4 regions of the Pantoea allii genome follow, and region 2 is predicted to be linked to each of the others. Evidence: predicted binding sites of a transcription regulator. Region 2 holds the regulator's gene; each other region holds the start of a gene.
What was found. Region 2 encodes CRP, which controls carbon source genes, mostly activating them, when cyclic AMP is high. Its sites were predicted from a motif close to ATGTGANNNNNNTCACAT; they were not measured.
Positions count from the first base shown of each region.

Region 1: a site for CRP is predicted at 1,803-1,820, ahead of epd (erythrose-4-phosphate dehydrogenase). Genes of this name have one in related genera too.
Region 3: a site for CRP is predicted at 2,418-2,435, ahead of QNH99_RS17400 (PTS glucitol/sorbitol transporter subunit IIC). Genes of this name have one in related genera too.
Region 4: a site for CRP is predicted at 2,588-2,605, ahead of QNH99_RS11100 (sugar transporter). Genes of this name have one in related genera too.

Region 1 is NZ_CP125958.1:941,596-945,810, forward strand. Features, by position in the region: gene tkt (transketolase) at 1-1,691, shown strand, start outside; gene epd (erythrose-4-phosphate dehydrogenase) at 1,999-3,018, shown strand; gene pgk (phosphoglycerate kinase) at 3,070-4,215, shown strand, end outside.
Region 2 is NZ_CP125958.1:442,037-446,251, forward strand. Features, by position in the region: gene QNH99_RS02015 (YccS/YhfK family putative transporter) at 1-1,480, opposite strand, end outside; gene crp (cAMP-activated global transcriptional regulator CRP) at 1,539-2,171, opposite strand; gene QNH99_RS02025 (OsmC family protein) at 2,477-2,881, shown strand; gene QNH99_RS02030 (phosphoribulokinase) at 2,911-3,780, opposite strand; gene QNH99_RS02035 (YheU family protein) at 3,842-4,060, opposite strand; gene QNH99_RS02040 (hydrolase) at 4,065-4,215, opposite strand, start outside.
Region 3 is NZ_CP125958.1:3,667,684-3,671,898, reverse strand. Features, by position in the region: gene srlD (sorbitol-6-phosphate dehydrogenase) at 1-356, opposite strand, end outside; gene QNH99_RS17410 (PTS glucitol/sorbitol transporter subunit IIA) at 366-725, opposite strand; gene QNH99_RS17405 (PTS glucitol/sorbitol transporter subunit IIB) at 750-1,766, opposite strand; gene QNH99_RS17400 (PTS glucitol/sorbitol transporter subunit IIC) at 1,784-2,332, opposite strand; gene QNH99_RS17395 (NCS1 family nucleobase:cation symporter-1) at 2,836-4,215, opposite strand, start outside.
Region 4 is NZ_CP125958.1:2,348,734-2,352,948, forward strand. Features, by position in the region: gene QNH99_RS11085 (DksA/TraR family C4-type zinc finger protein) at 4-270, shown strand; gene QNH99_RS11090 (YoaK family small membrane protein) at 273-371, opposite strand; gene QNH99_RS11095 (hypothetical protein) at 428-751, opposite strand; gene QNH99_RS11100 (sugar transporter) at 1,349-2,533, opposite strand; gene cybB (cytochrome b561) at 2,699-3,244, opposite strand; gene QNH99_RS11110 (hypothetical protein) at 3,448-3,705, opposite strand; gene QNH99_RS11115 (MFS transporter) at 3,871-4,215, opposite strand, start outside.

The sequences.
Region 1 (4,215 bases), 500 kb from region 2:
AGTACGGCTATACCGTCGGCGTGGAAACCACCACCGGTCCGCTGGGGCAGGGCATTGCTAACGCGGTGGGTTTTGCCATTGCTGAACGCACGCTGGCAGCGCAGTTCAACCGGCCGGGCCATGACATCGTAGACCATAATACCTGGGTCTTTATGGGTGACGGCTGCATGATGGAAGGCATTTCACACGAAGTTTGCTCGCTGGCGGGTACGCTGAAGCTGGGCAAGCTGGTGGCATTCTATGATGACAATGGCATTTCAATTGATGGTCACGTTGACGGCTGGTTTACCGATGACACCGCTAAGCGCTTTGAAGCGTACGGCTGGCACGTGGTACGTGGCGTAGATGGTCACAACGCCGATGCTATCGCCAAAGCGATTGAAGAAGCGAAAGCCGTTAGCGACAAGCCTTCACTGCTGATGTGCAAAACCGTTATTGGTTTTGGTTCACCGAATAAAGCCGGTACCCATGACTCACACGGCGCGCCACTGGGCGATGACGAAATTGCACTGACCCGTAAGCAGTTAGGCTGGGAATATCCTCCTTTCGTGATTCCTTCAGATATTTATGCTGAGTGGGATGCTAAAGAAGCGGGCCAGGCCAAAGAAGCGGCGTGGAATACCAAATTTGCAGCCTATGCTAAGGCTTTCCCTGAGCTGGCCGCTGAGTTTACCCGCCGCATGAGCAATGACCTGCCAGCTAACTGGCAGCAGGAATCGCAGAAGTTTGTCGAGCAGTTACAGGCGAATCCGGCGAAAATTGCCAGCCGTAAAGCGTCACAAAATGCTATCGAAGCCTTTGGTAAAATCCTGCCAGAATATCTGGGCGGTTCTGCTGACCTGGCACCAAGTAACCTCACCATCTGGTCAGGTTCTAAGCCAATCAATGAAGACGCAGCCGGTAACTATATCCATTATGGCGTGCGTGAGTTTGGTATGACCGCCATTGCTAACGGTCTGGCGCTGCACGGTGGCTTCCTGCCTTACACCGCAACCTTCCTGATGTTTGTTGAGTATGCGCGTAACGCCGCCCGTATGGCTGCCCTGATGAAAATCCGTCAGATCATGGTTTATACCCACGACTCCATTGGTCTGGGCGAAGATGGCCCGACTCACCAGCCGGTAGAGCAGATGGCAAGCCTGCGCACCACGCCAAACATGAGCCTGTGGCGTCCGTGTGACCAGGTTGAATCGGCGGTTGCGTGGAAATATGCCATCGAGCGTAAAGACGGCCCAAGCGCACTGATCTTCTCTCGCCAGAATCTGGCACAACAGGATCGTACCGCGGAGCAGCTGGCAAACGTCGCGCGTGGCGGTTACGTGCTGAAAGACAGCGCAGGCACGCCAGAGCTGATCCTGATTGCCACCGGTTCCGAAGTTGAACTGGCTGTAGCCGCGTATCAGAAGCTGACCGATGAAGGCCGTAAGGTACGTGTGGTCTCCATGCCCTCTACCGATGCCTTCGACAAGCAGTCGGCTGAATATCGTGAATCGGTCCTGCCGAAAGCCGTTGCCGCACGCGTTGCGATTGAAGCCGGTATTGCAGATTACTGGTTTAAATATACCGGTCTGAACGGCGCAATCATCGGCATGACTACCTTTGGTGAGTCAGCGCCAGCTGAGAAGCTGTTTGAAGTCTTTGGCTTCACGGTAGATAACGTGGTAGCGAAAGCCAAAGCGTTGCTGGCATAGTAAAGAGAGGCAGGCGAGTGAATGCACGCCTGCCTTCTGATTAAAGGGGGCGGAATCCGTCCCCTTATTAACCAAATTATTCCTCCAGTAATAGCGATTTTTTGCCCGTTTTTGTGACGTAGATCCAAAAATAAGCAGCGCCCTTGATCGCAATCATTCCCGTTATTCCTTCCTTCCATTATCCTAGCTGAACCGTTTCAGTTTGGGCCGCTTTGCTCTGTCCCGGGCTAAGAATCTCCTGTACAAAATGCAGCGAAACGCTCAGGCTATCAGCACCTTTTTTTCAGTCTGGTTTGGCAGGAGAAAGATGACCATTCGGGTAGCGATAAACGGCTTTGGTCGCATTGGACGCAACGTGTTGCGTGCACTGTATGAAACGGGGCGCCGCGCTGAAATTACGGTGGTGGCGGTTAACGAACTGGCTGAAGCCGCAGGCATGGCGCACCTGCTGAAGTACGACACCAGCCATGGACGTTTTGCACTGGATGTCCGTCAGGAGCGTGACCAGCTGTGGGTCGGGGACGATATTATTCGCATTCTGCACCAGGCCGGACTGGATGAGCTGCCCTGGCGCGAGCTTAACGTTGACGTGGTGCTGGACTGTACCGGCGTTTACGGTTCCCGCGACGATGGCGAAGCCCATTTGCGTGCGGGGGCGAAAAAAGTCCTGTTTTCCCATCCGGGTGGTAACGATCTTGATGCAACCGTGGTGTACGGCGTCAACGAGCAGGAGCTGAAACAAACGGACTGTATTGTCTCTAATGCATCCTGTACCACCAACTGCATCATTCCGGTGATTAAGCTGCTGGATGACGCCTTTGGTATTGAGTCGGGCACGGTAACGACCATCCATTCGGCGATGCACGATCAGCAGGTGATTGACGCTTATCACAGCGATCTGCGCCGTACGCGTGCGGCCAGTCAGTCTATCATCCCGGTCGATACCCGATTGGCGGCGGGCATTACGCGTATTTTTCCGAAATTTAACGATCGCTTCGAAGCCATTGCGGTTCGCGTGCCGACGATCAACGTGACAGCCATTGATCTCAGCGTTTCTGTACGCCAGCCCGTACGGGCCTGCGAGGTTAACGCCTTGTTGCAAAGCGCGGCAGAAGGGGCATTTCGTGGTATAGTTGACTATACGGAATTGCCGTTAGTCTCAGTAGATTTCAACCATGATCCGCACAGTGCCATTGTGGACGGTACACAAACGCGGGTCAGCGGTCAGCATCTGATCAAAACCCTGGTCTGGTGTGACAACGAATGGGGCTTTGCTAACCGAATGCTCGACACAACGTTAGCGATGGCCGCAAGCGGTTTCAGGTAAGACGCGGTTTGCGTCTGGCAAAACTTATGAGAATCAACGAGAGGGTTCACCATGTCCGTAATTAAGATGACCGATCTGGATCTTGCTGGCAAACGCGTATTAATTCGCGCCGATCTCAACGTACCAGTGAAAGAAGGGAAAGTGACGTCGGATGCACGTATTCGTGCTTCACTGCCAACTATCGAAGCGGCGTTGAAACAGGGCGCCAAAGTGATGGTTACCTCTCACCTGGGTCGCCCGACCGAAGGTGAATACAACGAAGAATTCTCACTGCTGCCAGTAGTGAACTACCTGAAAGAAAAACTGAACGGTACTCAGGTTACCCTGGCGAAAGACTACCTTGACGGTGTCGACATCGGCGCAGGTGAACTGGTGGTACTGGAAAACGTGCGCTTTAACAAAGGCGAAAAGAAAGACGACGAAGCGCTGTCTAAGAAATATGCTGCGCTGTGCGACGTCTTTGTGATGGATGCGTTTGGTACCGCGCACCGCGCCCAGGCATCGACGCACGGCGTCGGTAAATTTGCGCCTGTCGCCTGTGCAGGTCCACTGCTGTCTGCAGAACTGGAAGCGCTGGGTAAAGTGATGAAAAGCCCTGAGCGTCCGCTGGTGGCCGTGGTGGGTGGTTCTAAAGTATCGACCAAATTCGATGTGCTGCAGTCGCTGGTGAAGATTGCTGATACCGTGATTGTCGGCGGTGGCATTGCGAATACCTTTGTCGCGATCGACAACAACGTGGGCAAATCGCTGTACGAGCCAGACTTCGTTGAGGCGGCAAAAGGCCTGCGCGATCAATATGGTATTCCTGTTCCAACCGACTCCCGTGTTGGCACGGAATTCTCTGAAACTGCCCCAGCAACCGTGAAAAAGGTTTCAGAAGTCGCAGATAACGAAGAGATTATGGACTTCGGCGATGAGACAGCCCAGGCCATGGCGGACATTCTGAAGAATGCTAAAACCATCCTGTGGAATGGCCCGGTTGGCGTGTTTGAGTTCCCGAACTTCCGTAAAGGCACTGAAATCGTCGCTAACGCCATTGCGGACAGTGAGGCCTTCTCTGTCGCGGGCGGCGGTGACACGCTGGCTGCCATCGATCTGTTTGGGATCGAAGACAAAATCTCCTATATCTCTACCGGCGGCGGTGCCTTCCTTGAGTTCGTTGAAGGCAAAAAACTGCCTGCCGTAGCCATGCTGGAA
Region 2 (4,215 bases):
AACCCATCAGCGTATCCAGCAGGCGGGGCAATAAAAACTGTGCCCCGTTAAGGGAGAGCAGTTGCAGCGTATAAACGGCCGTGACCGTAAATCCTACCATCGACCAGCCGTAAAACTGTCGGGTAAAGCGATAGCTGATAAAGGTAATGGCCAGCATGATGCTCAACACCAGCGGCTCTGGCACATCCAGGCGCAGCGAGGCTGCCGCAATGACCAACCCGGCAAAGGTGCCCAGGGCCCGGTGCTGGATACGAACCCGGGTTGCACTGTAGTTGCTCTGGCTGACAAACATGATTGTCATCAAAATCCAGTAGGGCTTTGGAATGGAGAAAAACACCGCCAGGGCGCTGCCCAGCATCAGCATGACGGCAAAACGACCGGCGGTGCGCAGCGCGGAAGAACGCAACGACAGATAGCTTCGCAGCGCGGGCAGCAGCGGCAAACGACGCTGGCGATCGGCCATCAGGTCACGTTGATAAAGCGGCTTTTGGGTACGAAGTACCCGGGCGATGCGGCTGAAATGATAGAGGCAGAAGTTACCCACCGGATTGTCCGGATGCTGGCGGGCGATTTTTTCCAGCGCACCCAGCTGTTTGTCCATATCAAAACGGCTGGAGAGTTGGTGATACAGAATATCGTCGGCCAGCTCGCGCAGTCGGGCTGAAATCGTCCTGGCATTCCAGCGGATAACGGCTTCCGCATGGCTTTGTTCCACCAGCTTCTGGACTTCTTCCGGCTGATGCAGGCTGACGGAGATATGTTCCTGTAAATCCAGCGCCACCTGAAATGCCCGGGTCAGACGTTTATGGCTGTGATCGCGGCTTGCGGACAACATATGCATCTGTTGGTAGCAGGTGTTAATCAGGTCGACCGCTTTTTGCTGACGCACCAGCAGGGGCGGCAGGGCTTTTTCAGGATCGGTAAGCTGCGTCAGCAAGCTGTACTTTGCGTCACAGTAATTTGCCAGCTCACGGTAGATTAAACTCAGGCTTTCGCGCATCGGCTGCTCTTTCCACAGCCAGAACCAAAACCAGTTGAATAATCCGTACCAGAGCGTACCGCCGATATAGAGCAGCGGAGGCACGTAAATGGGCATACGGCCAATCAGGCTGATGGTAAAAATCGCGGCAATCAGCGTACCGGGCAGCAGTCGGGCGTGCAGCGGGCTGATTTCACCTGTGACGCCAAGGAGTAACGGCATCGCAAACAGAATCAACGGCAGAGGGACGTCTTTGAGCAGTAGCCACTGCATCAGCAAACTGCCAAAGGCAAACAGGCTGCCGCCAATAATCAGGCGCTTAAAGAAACGTTTGTGCGGTGTATCCAGGCCAGCAATATTGCAGCAGGCGGGAACTAATGAGAACAGCAACCCTTTTTGCAGATCGCCAAACAGCCAGCCGAGCGCGACCGGAAGGCACAACACCAGAGTCTGGCGCAGCGCATAGTTAACTTCGGGGTGATAAATTATTCTTCGCCACATGGGCTCAACACAAGATATTCACGGCATAATGTTGCCATCACGCCGTGAATAATAAGGCTTAGCGGGTGCCGTAAACAACGATGGTTTTGCCGTGTGCGGAGATCAGATTCTGATCTTCCAGCATCTTCAAGATACGGCCCACGGTTTCACGTGAACAACCAACGATTTGGCCAATTTCCTGACGAGTAATTTTAATTTGCATGCCGTCAGGATGCGTCATGGCGTCAGGCTGTTTAGCCAGGTTAAGCAACGTCTGTGCAATGCGTCCGGTGACATCCAGGAACGCGAGATTTCCCACTTTTTCTGACGTCACCTGAAGACGGCGCGCCATCTGTGAAGAAAGACGCATCAGAATATCCGGGTTAACCTGGATGAGCTGACGGAATTTCTTGTAGGAAATTTCTGCTACTTCGCACGCCGTTTTCGCACGTACCCAGGCGCTGCGTTCCTGACCTTCTTCAAACAGGCCAAGCTCACCAATAAAATCGCCTTGATTCAGGTAAGAAAGAATCATCTCCTTGCCTTCTTCATCCTTAATCAGTACCGCGACGGAACCTTTCACGATGTAGTAAAGCGTTTCGGCTTTTTCACCTTGATGAATCAGCGTACTTTTGGATGGATACTTGTGAATATGGCAATGGGACAGGAACCATTCAAGTGTAGGGTCTGTTTGCGGTTTGCCGAGAACCATTCGCTATTATCCTCTATTGTAATCGTGCCCAAAATACAGGGCTCTGTTTCCCTGCCAGGCGATGAAAGCGTTAAGCGTGTTTCCATTCAGGAAATTATTCGGGCTGCATTCGGCGCAGAGCGCATAATTCTTCCCGGCTTCATCTTCGGATGACGAAAAAATATTTTCAGCACTGTTTGTAGCACAGCTTTCGCCGACTGTCTTGTGTTGTCTCGCTTCAGCAATGAGGCTGATTTCTCTGGATTGCTGTTTACCAGGCAAAAGCGTACTCTGGCGCAAAAACAGGGTATTCTGGGGGCGAAATTATGCAGGCAAGAGTCAAATGGGTTGAAGGGTTAACATTCCTCGGCGAATCATCATCCGGCCATCAGGTCTTAATGGATGGTAATTCCGGTGATAAAGCGCCCAGTCCTATGGAAATGGTGCTGATGGCGGCCGGTGGTTGCAGCGCAATCGATGTGGTTTCAATTTTGCAAAAAGGCCGCAACGATGTGGCTGATTGCGAAGTAAAACTCGAATCAGAGCGTCGGGAAGAAGCCCCTCGCATCTTTACCCGTATCAACCTGCATTTTATCGTGAGTGGAAAAGCACTTTCAGATAAAGCCGTGGCGCGTGCGGTCGACCTGTCGGCGGAAAAATATTGCTCGGTTGCCATTATGTTAGGCAAAGGGGTCGCGATCACCCACAGCTACGAGGTTATCGAGCTGTGATCTCTCAGAGGCCCGCGCGGCCTCTGATTTTATTCAATGCGTTTGCCTTCCATGAGCCGTTTCACCAACGGCGCCATAATCAACTCCATCGCCAGCCCCATTTTTCCGCCCGGTACCACCAGCGTATTGATATTGGAAATGAACGATCCCTGCAGCATGGCCAGCAGATAAGGGAAATCAATATCTTCCAGACACTGAAAGTGAATGACGACAAAACTCTCATCCAGCGAAGGAATGGTGCGGGCCGCAAACGGGTTGGAGGTATCCACGGTAGGGACGCGCTGAAAGTTGATATGGGTGCGTGAGAATTGTGGCGTTATGAAGTTGATGTAATCTTCCATTGAGCGCACAACCGAATCCATGACGGCCTCACGGGAATGGCCGCGTTCACCGGTATCGCGGACCAGCTTCTGAATCCACTCCAGGTTGACAATCGGCACCACGCCGACCAGTAAATCCACCTTTTCAGCGACGTTATGCTGAGCCGTCATCACCCCGCCGTGCAGTCCTTCATAAAAAAGCACGTCCGTATCCGGGGGCAGCGGCTGCCACGGCGTAAAGGTGCCCGGCACCTGATTCCAGGGCACGGCTTCGTCGTAGGTGTGCAGGTATTTCCGTGACTGGCCTTTGCCGTGCTCACCGTATTCAATAAAGGTTTGTTCCAGCAGGCCAAAGTCATTCGCTTCCGGGCCAAAATAGCTGATGTGGCGACCCAGATCGCGTGCTTTACGAATCGCCATATCCATTTCTGGCCGGGTAAAACGGTGAAAGCTGTCACCTTCCAGCTCGGCAGCGTGCAAATTGAGTTGCTGAAAAATTTTACGGAATGCCAGGCTGGTGGTGGTGGTTCCCGCGCCACTGGAACCCGTTACCGCAATGATCGGATGGCGTGCAGACATAGTAAAACTCCCTGTGAAGTCGGGCGATGAGCATTGTTAGCACGATTTTTCATTCTGTGCATCAGCCGCGAAACTCGCTTTTGCGCATGATGTTTACCGATTCGTGAAGCTCAGACCAGACCAGTACCACCTCACCCTGCTGCAGCTGACGTCGCACATCGGCGACTTTTTCCGTCAGGCTGAGCTCCTGTTCACCGTAGTCGGTGCCTTCGCGCAGGACAAAGGCTTCAATTAAATTTTCGAGGGTTTCGGGGGAAACCTGTTGCCAGGGAATCATCACAGGGTTAGCTATCCAGATAAGGGGAAATCCACTGTGGCACGCGCTGTTCCAGCCACAACTGAGGCTGGCGCAAGGTGCCACCAACAAAGCCAACATGACCGCCATGGCGCGTCAGCTGATAGGTAATAGTGGCAGATAATTGGTCATTCTGCGGG
Region 3 (4,215 bases), 1.3 Mb from region 2:
CAAAGAAAATAGCCTACGAGATTGACCTGCAAAGATACTTCAAAATCTTTTAATGCAAAATCAGTGACGAAGGAGGCTTTTGCCATGCCGGCACTATAAATCATCACATTGACCTGTTTAAAGATCGTATCGATATTGCCAGCAAGCTCAATAACACTTTTCTCATCTGTTGCATCAACCTCAAACCCCACGGCCAGATCAGCGCCATATTCGGCGTTAATTTCTGAGGCAACTTTTCTGGCGTTTTCACCCTTCAAATCTGCTACGGCAACGCGGTAGCCCGCTTCGGCCAATCCTTTCGCCAGAAACGCACCCAGCGTTTGCCCTCCACCGATTACAACAGCAACTTCAGACATAACAGGCTCCTAAGCAAAGAGTTTGACGGATGTTTCAGGGGTGATCCTTTCGGGCGCTTTTCCACTGACATGGATTGAGCCAGGTAATTGCGCTATTGACTGCCCATCGAAAACGACGGTGATATGTCCCAGCTCGCGTAGGTTCTCAATCGCGACCTCACCGATAGCGGTCACTGGATAACACCTTTCTCCCAGCTGTAGGGTTGAACCCGTTACAGGATGCCCCATCAGCATGCCATGCTGATGAATAAAGCAATAATCCTGAATATCGGCTGGTGCGCCTTCCCGAAATAAAATCATCATGTTTTCAAGCAGCGCATCGTGGGCATTTATTCCAACTTTGATTATTTCAGTTTCAAAGTGCGTCATGACTTTTCTCCAGAAGGTTAACGTTCAGTGATAAATAAAAGCAGAGACGGCCCAGGCAATCAGCACAGTCGGTGCACCGGTCAGAAAACGGCCTACCAGTACAGAAGGAACCCCCACGCGCACGGTGTCCTGTTTCGCCTCCGCCAGCGATAAACCGACAGGAATAAAATCCGCAGCAGCTTGTGCATTGATGGCAAACAGGGCAGGCAGGGCAAGATGGGGTGGAATATTACCCAGCCCGATCTGAACGCCAATAAGTACACCGATAACCTGGGCAATCACCGCCCCCGGTCCTAAGAACGGCGACAGTAGCGGGAACGAACAAATTAACGCCAACGTGATTAATCCAAGCGGATTGGTGGCTAGTGGGGTCAGCCCGTGGGCAATCATATCCCCCAAACCTGAGGCCATGATGATTCCAATGATGGCAGCAACGAATGCCATAAAAGGGAGAATAGTCTTGAGTACGGTATCGATTGTATCGCGGCCGGCCTGGAAAAATTCGGCAACGATGGTCCCCATTCCCGTGCCGATTTTTGCCAGTAAACCGTCGCTTTGCTCGGTGATTTTTTTACTCGGATCGTAATCTTTACCCGTAGTTGAATCACACGGTGCCAGGGCAGCAAACTTTGCGTCATGCTCGTTTACCTGCTCTTTACTGTCATGCTGCTCTTCATTGACGATGCTTATATTCTCAGGCTTAACGCCAGAGACATAAATGTTCTCCAGAATATATTGCGCCAGCGGTCCGGATTTCCCCGTGGCATGGATATTCACAGTGGGAATACCTCGTTTGGGATAAAGACCACAACGTAGCGTGCCACCACAATCGATGATTGCCAGGCCAATCTCATCAGCGGGTGGTTCACCTTGTTTAAAACCATCTACGGCTTCCCAACCGGTGATTTCGCTGAGCCTGTCCACAATTGACGGTCGGGTGCCTGCTGTGATGTAAACAATTTTTTTCCCAGGTGTTATATCAAGTTGTAAAGGGCCGCCCCAGCCACTGCTTCCTTTTTCGATACGGATTTGTGTCGTCATTTTATTTTCCGCCTTTATTAAAGCTGAACGTTTTTGTCGAGCTTAATGCCCATCTTTTTTTCAAACAGGCTGGTGGTGAGATCGGTAATCCAGCCCCGAAAAAAATTAGTAAAAAGTCCAACCAGAAAATAGCTAACAGCAAGGGGACCTAAGGGCAAACCTAAGGTTGTCAGGCCGCTGGCAACGCCTAAATAAACAAAAAGTTCGCCTGGATTAACATGAGGAAATAATCCATTCATGGAATGGCAACTGTACGAAGAGGCCGCGTAGTATCCTGGCTTGTATTTTTCGGGCATAAATCGCCCCAGGCTGAGTGTCATAGGGTTACAAAAAACGAAGGTGCCGATAAGCGGTAAAAGCAGATAGCGTGAAACAGGGTTGCCCGCACATTTTTGTGCCAGTCGCTCAATTCGATGCTGCCCTACGAATCTGATCAACGCGTTCATTACGACTAATAAACTAATTAACAAAGGTAAAATTCCTGTCACCATGCCGACAAAAACTTCACCTCCTTTCTGGAACAGTCCAATAAACCATTCCGCACCAAAGGTGATTGCATCAATCATGTTGCCACTCCTTTAAGGTTGCCTGGATTTTCGCGCTTGCTACGCCTTAACTCGAAAAAAATATAATCGTTTTGAAGGGGTAAATATTTTATATAGATCACAAATAAATTATTTAACTTTCAATTTGAACTATTTTTTGTTTTGAACTGAATCTTTTTTACTGGGGCATCGCATTCTTTATTTGCCGTTGCGACAGGGTTAGCTGACTCTGTAAAGGTTTATACTTATGATTTTTAAGTTTTTTATACCTACTGAGTTTCAGCTGGCAAAGACAGGATCAATGCGAACGCGGAGCGTTTCTACGAAAGAGGGAAGGCTGATATGCATCAAGATAGCGTGTTGATACGCGGATGCAGGATAGGGCACTCAATGCTGAATAGAAAAACCAGTCAAAATCATTCCTCATCAATGCAGTCCGGTGGTCTGCGGCCCAACGAAAAACGACTCTACGTAGAGTCGTTTTATGGGGTTACTGTACAGCCACAGGGCTTGTGGACAGGCCGCTATTCCTTCTGCATCACCGCCGCACCAGAAGCCATTGGGCGATCTTTCTCAACGGTCTGCTTTTCGCGTGCCACCATCCAGTAGCCACCGGCAGCCAGCGCCACACCGATAAACCAGCTAAAGTTGGCCACCTGATGCAGGGCAGGGATAAAACTGATCACCAGGCAGATTGCGACCGCAGGCAATAATGCACCAATGGCTTTTGGATTAAATCCACCGCGATACCAGTAGCGCCCTTTTGGCGTGTCATCGAACAGGTCATCAACATAAACGCGGCCGCCTTTAATCAGATAAAAATCCGCTAATAAAATGCCAAACAGTGGGCCGATAAAAGAGCCCAACACATCCAGCGTGTAGTGAATCAGTTCCGGCGACTGGAAAAGATTCCAGGGCGTTAACAGCACCGAACCTACTGCCGCAATCATTCCACCTGTACGGAAGCTAATTTTCTGCGGTGAGCAGTTTGAAAAATCGAAAGCGGGTGACACAAAGTTCGCAACAATGTTGATACCAATCGTGGCGGTAATCATCGTCAACAGGCCAATTGCCACGGCTAAATCACTCCCCACCATGCTGACGGTTTCGATTGGATCGGTGATCATTTTACCAAACAGCGACTGTGTGCCGGAGACAATCACCACGGTAACGATGGAGAACAGCAGAAAGTTGAACGGCAGCCCCCAGCGATTACCCCGACGAATGTCGCCCATGCTTTTGCTGTAACGCGAGAAATCGCCAAAATTCAGCAGCGGACCTGAGAAGTAAGAGACAACCAGCGCCGTGGCGGTAATCATTTGCCAGGTCTGTTCACCTGCCGTCAGTTGTTTGCTGGCAAGCGTAAACGAAATACCGTCGAAACCTGTTTTGTATACAATCCAGCCGGCCAATGCCAGCATCACCACGTAAACTGCAGGACCGGCAATATCAATAAAGCGTTTGATCGCGCTCATGCCGTGCCAGAACACCATGGCCTGGAGAATCCACATCACCCCAAAGCAGCACCATCCCAACTGAGACAGGCCAAGCCAGTGGCTGTGTGTCAGACTTTCGAGCGCAGGATAAAACTTTAACAGCACCAACATCAGCGCATTGGCCGCCAGCCAGGTCTGAATGCCGTACCAGGCGAAAGCAATCAATCCGCGAATCACCGCCGGAATATTGGCGCCAAAGACACCAAATGCCTGACGGCAAATAACCGCATAAGGCACGCCCGCCATTTGACTCGGCTTAGCCACCAGGTTGGCGCAAAGCTGCACGATACAGATCCCTGCCAGCAGACACAGCAGCACCTGCCAACTGGCCAGCCCGAGCGTAAAGAAGCTTGCCGCTACCACATATCCACCCATGCTGTGTACGTCCGACATCCAAAACGAAAAGAT
Region 4 (4,215 bases), 1.9 Mb from region 2:
GCAATGGCAAACGGTTGGGCTTCAGAAGGGGCGGTACAGGAACAGATCGACAGTACGGTCAACGACGGTATTGAACGCGTACGTCAGTCGCTTGGCCAGGGAGAAAGCGCCACAGAGTGTGAACTTTGCGGTGAGCCGATTCCGGCTGCCCGTCGTCAGGCACTGAAAGGCGTGCGCTACTGTGTCGCCTGTCAGGAAAAAATCGATAAGCAACAAAAAGACAGCAGTCTGTATAACCGTCGCGGCAGTAAAGACAGTCAGCTACGTTAAGCTCAGGAGCCCGGCATGGCCAGGCCACTGCCAATAAACCAGGCGAGAAAACCGATACCGGCCACGATGATAGCGATGGGGAACAACAGACCAATTCTCATGTTTATCCTGTCAGGGTTGTTAGGGATGAATATTCAGGGACCATGTTATTCCGGGGCTACGCCAGCCGTAGCACGGCACGATGGTTCTTCAGCAACGTAAACAGCTCAAACTGGGTCGCTTCATTAACCGAACGCTGCAGCTCGCCTTTGGTGTACATCATCGTGTGGATATGGCCCAGTTGACGCCACACGACAACGGCAGAGGCGATGAGTGCGCATGAATCCTCTGCCTGAACACATTCTACTGTGGCATGGTGTGTGTCGTCTAAGTCATTAACAAAAATTTTCAACCCATCCGCGGGTAAAATTGCCCGAAAGTCTTCCAGCATCACCTGGCTGACGTTACGCGATAAATAGAGCGTTAACCATTTTCTCGTCATCATGACACCTGACGTTAATTATTTTCTCTGTTATACGGGGTAAACAGATGTAATGGAAGTGTTGAGATTATTGAGGTGATATTAAGTTCTGCGTAGTAACCGACGGGCTTTATAACCCGCAGGTTAAATTCTATTGGCCTAAATCAATGCGCGATACGTTTTTTGAACAATGAGCGATGCATTTTAATTAAGCATTTAATACAACACGTTTAAACCTGTTGATCCTGCACCGCTGGGCGTAACGACCATAAAAAAGGCTAAGAATATAAGCTTAAGGATTGCAGGTATTTTCAGGGGGCATTTTATCGTTGACTGGCGGGTAAACAGGGCCGGGGACTTACTTCAGCCAGACCGATGTCCGGTACGTCAGGCTGGACGGTGCATGACTGTTCAGCAATCTGACCGTTTTCGGTGAGGCGGAACGCAGCGCTATTTCTCAGAATGTCAGAGTGATTCACCCTGATAAGCGGCTATTTAGCAGGGCCTGGAAGGGCACCGGAGTTTTACGTCGCACGGTCTGTGATCTTATTTGAGACGAGCGTGACGGGGAGCAGTAAATAACATCAGGCTCCAGATAAAATCTGAAGCCTGTTATTATCAGCCATTAGAACGTAACTGTGGATAACGTTTGAAAATACAGACACACCATAATAGTGCGGCCAGACCAATCATCGCCCCCACATTACCCACATCAGACAGACTCATATAAGCGCTAACCTGACTGCCTAACAGCGCACCCGCGCCGATACCGATATTATAAATACCGGACATTAATGACATCGCCACATCCGTGGCATCAGGGGCCAGAGACAGCACGCGGATTTGCATCCCCAGGCCGATCATCATCATGGCCATTCCCCAAATCACGCACAGGGTAATGATAGCCCCAGGGCGAACAGCCGCGAAGATTAACAGCCCCATGCACAGGGTCACCAGGGCAATAGCGGCAATCAGCAGTGCAGAGGGGAATTTTTTACCCAGCGAGCTGAACAACAGGCTGCCGACAATGCCCGCCGAACCAAACAGCAGCAGCAGTAACGTCGTGAACCCCTCGCTGGCGTTGGCGACAAGCTGCATAAAGGGCTCAATGTAGCTGTAAGCGGTGTAGTGCGCGGTCACCACCAACGTCACCAGCAGATACATTCCCACCAGCGCCGGACGGCGGAACAGCAGGGGAACGCTGCTGAGCGATCCCGTGTGCTCGCTGGGCAGCCGGGGTAATATGCGGACCAGCATAATCATCAGCACCAATCCAGACAGTCCGATCACGCCGAACGTGGTACGCCAGCCCAATGCCTGGCCCACAATACGGCCGATAGGCACGCCCAGCACCATCGCCAGCGCAGTCCCGGTCGCCAGCATGCTCAGCGCCTGGGTCTTTTTACCTGCAGGCGCAACGCGAATGGCCAGCGAAGCCGTAATGGACCAGAACACGGCGTGGGATAGCGCAATGCCAATACGTGACACGATCAGGGAGCTAAAGCTCCATGCAAACGTCGAGAGCACATGGCTGGCAATAAAGACGCTAAACAGCACCGTTAACAGTAACCGGCGCTCAAAATTTCGCGTCAACAGCATCAAAGGCAGTGACAACAAGGCCACCACCCAGGCATAGATCGTCAGCATAATCCCCACTTCCGATGTTTTCATCGAAAAGCCTGCAGCAATATCTGAAAGCAATCCCACCGGCACGAACTCGGTAGTATTAAAAACAAAAGCGGCGATGGCCAGCAGCACCACGCGTAGCCAGGCCGTTTTACGGGAAACAGTTGTTGATGGCATGAGAAGTTAAATCAGTCTGTGCGTCAAAAATGGATGAAAATGCTCACCCCATGAGAGTGACCTGCGTCACAATTTAGCGGTTATTGTGGAGGAATTAAGCGCCGGGTGGAACCACCAGGCGCCGATTAAGATGAAATTTTTTAGCCTGACGCCTGCAGGTGGTGTTTATGGCTGGCGATTACGTTGTCCGGGCATCATGCGCCCCAACGTATTATCTTTCAGGGCATAGTGATGAAACAGCGCCGCTGCCACATGCAAGCCAATCAGCCAGTAGCCTAAGGGAGCGAGCGTCTCGTGCCAGTCGGTCAGTGTGTCCGCCAGATCAAAGTCAGGCTCGCCGGCCATTGGCATCGGAATGCCAAATAACCACCACTCACGTCCTTTCAGATAACGCGACGCCAGACCCAGCACCGGAAGGGTAATGAAAAGCGCATAAATCAGTGTGTGCGTCAGGTGGGCCAGGCCGGTTTGCCAGCGCGGCACCGGGGGAATAATTGCAGGACTGCGATGACGGATTTTCAGCAGCAACCGCGACAACATCACCACCAGAATGGTCGCCCCGGCGCTGAAGTGCGTCACCATCATGGCAAAGCGCTGCCAGGAGCCGCGTTCGACATAGCCGCGCAGTTCCATGGTGGCATAGGCGATGACAAGCAGCAAAACGGTAAGCCAGTGAAGCGCAATTTGAGATGCGGCAAATTTATCACGCATGGTAAATCCCTGTCAGAAAGTAAGGGCTCTAAGATAACGGAAAAAAGCGAAAAAGCTTAACGAATTGACCACTTCTGGCTGGGATAACGAAAGGATGATTGGCCGCGTCAGGCAGCAGAGAGGGGCGATATAAAGGGCAACACAGGAGTGGTTGAGGATGGCGGCCAGGAACCGCCATCGTTACGTCAAACGGGCGCGCGTAATCAGAAATCGACGCCGTGCTTAAGCGCCACACTGTCCTGGGCAGGCTGAGGTTTAGCCGCGGTCACCGGGCAACATTCCTCACAGCCTAAAGAGCCGGGATAATATTTGCGCGCCTGCTGAATGGCGGCGGTCGCCGAATAAAACGTGCCAAGAAACAGCCGACCTTCCAGGTCCGGAAGGTATTTACAGCCATTTGCATGCACAACATGATTATTGTTGTAGCCTGATTGTTTGTTGACGTAATAGTAACGCGCCATTAGGTCTCCCCTTTGCTGTGAATTCAAAGATTACATTAATCTTTGGGATCAAAACGAGTATAGCGGGGAAACGCGTGAAATCAGCAATCACGCTGATAATACGGACAATTCTTGTACAGGACGCATTCCGGGCAGCAAACCACCCGGAATATTTATTAAGATTTGCTAGAGTTTGCGCCTGTGCAACTGCCAGGCAACCCACAGTGCCACCAGCAGTAAAGCGGAGATGAACAGCGTAATACCGTCCCAGCCAAACTGATGCCAGAAAAAGCCGCCTGCCGTGCCAGCCACGCTGGAGCCCACGTAATAGCTGAACAAATACAGCGAAGAGGCCTGACCTTTTGCCCGGCGGGCGCGAGGACCAATCCAGCCGCTGGCAACAGCGTGGGCGGCGAAAAAACCGGCGGTAAACAGCATCATACCGACAAACACCAGCACAAGGGCGTTAAAGGCAGTCAGGAGTAAGCCTGTCAGCATAATCAGGGTAGAACCCAACATCACCGGACCGCG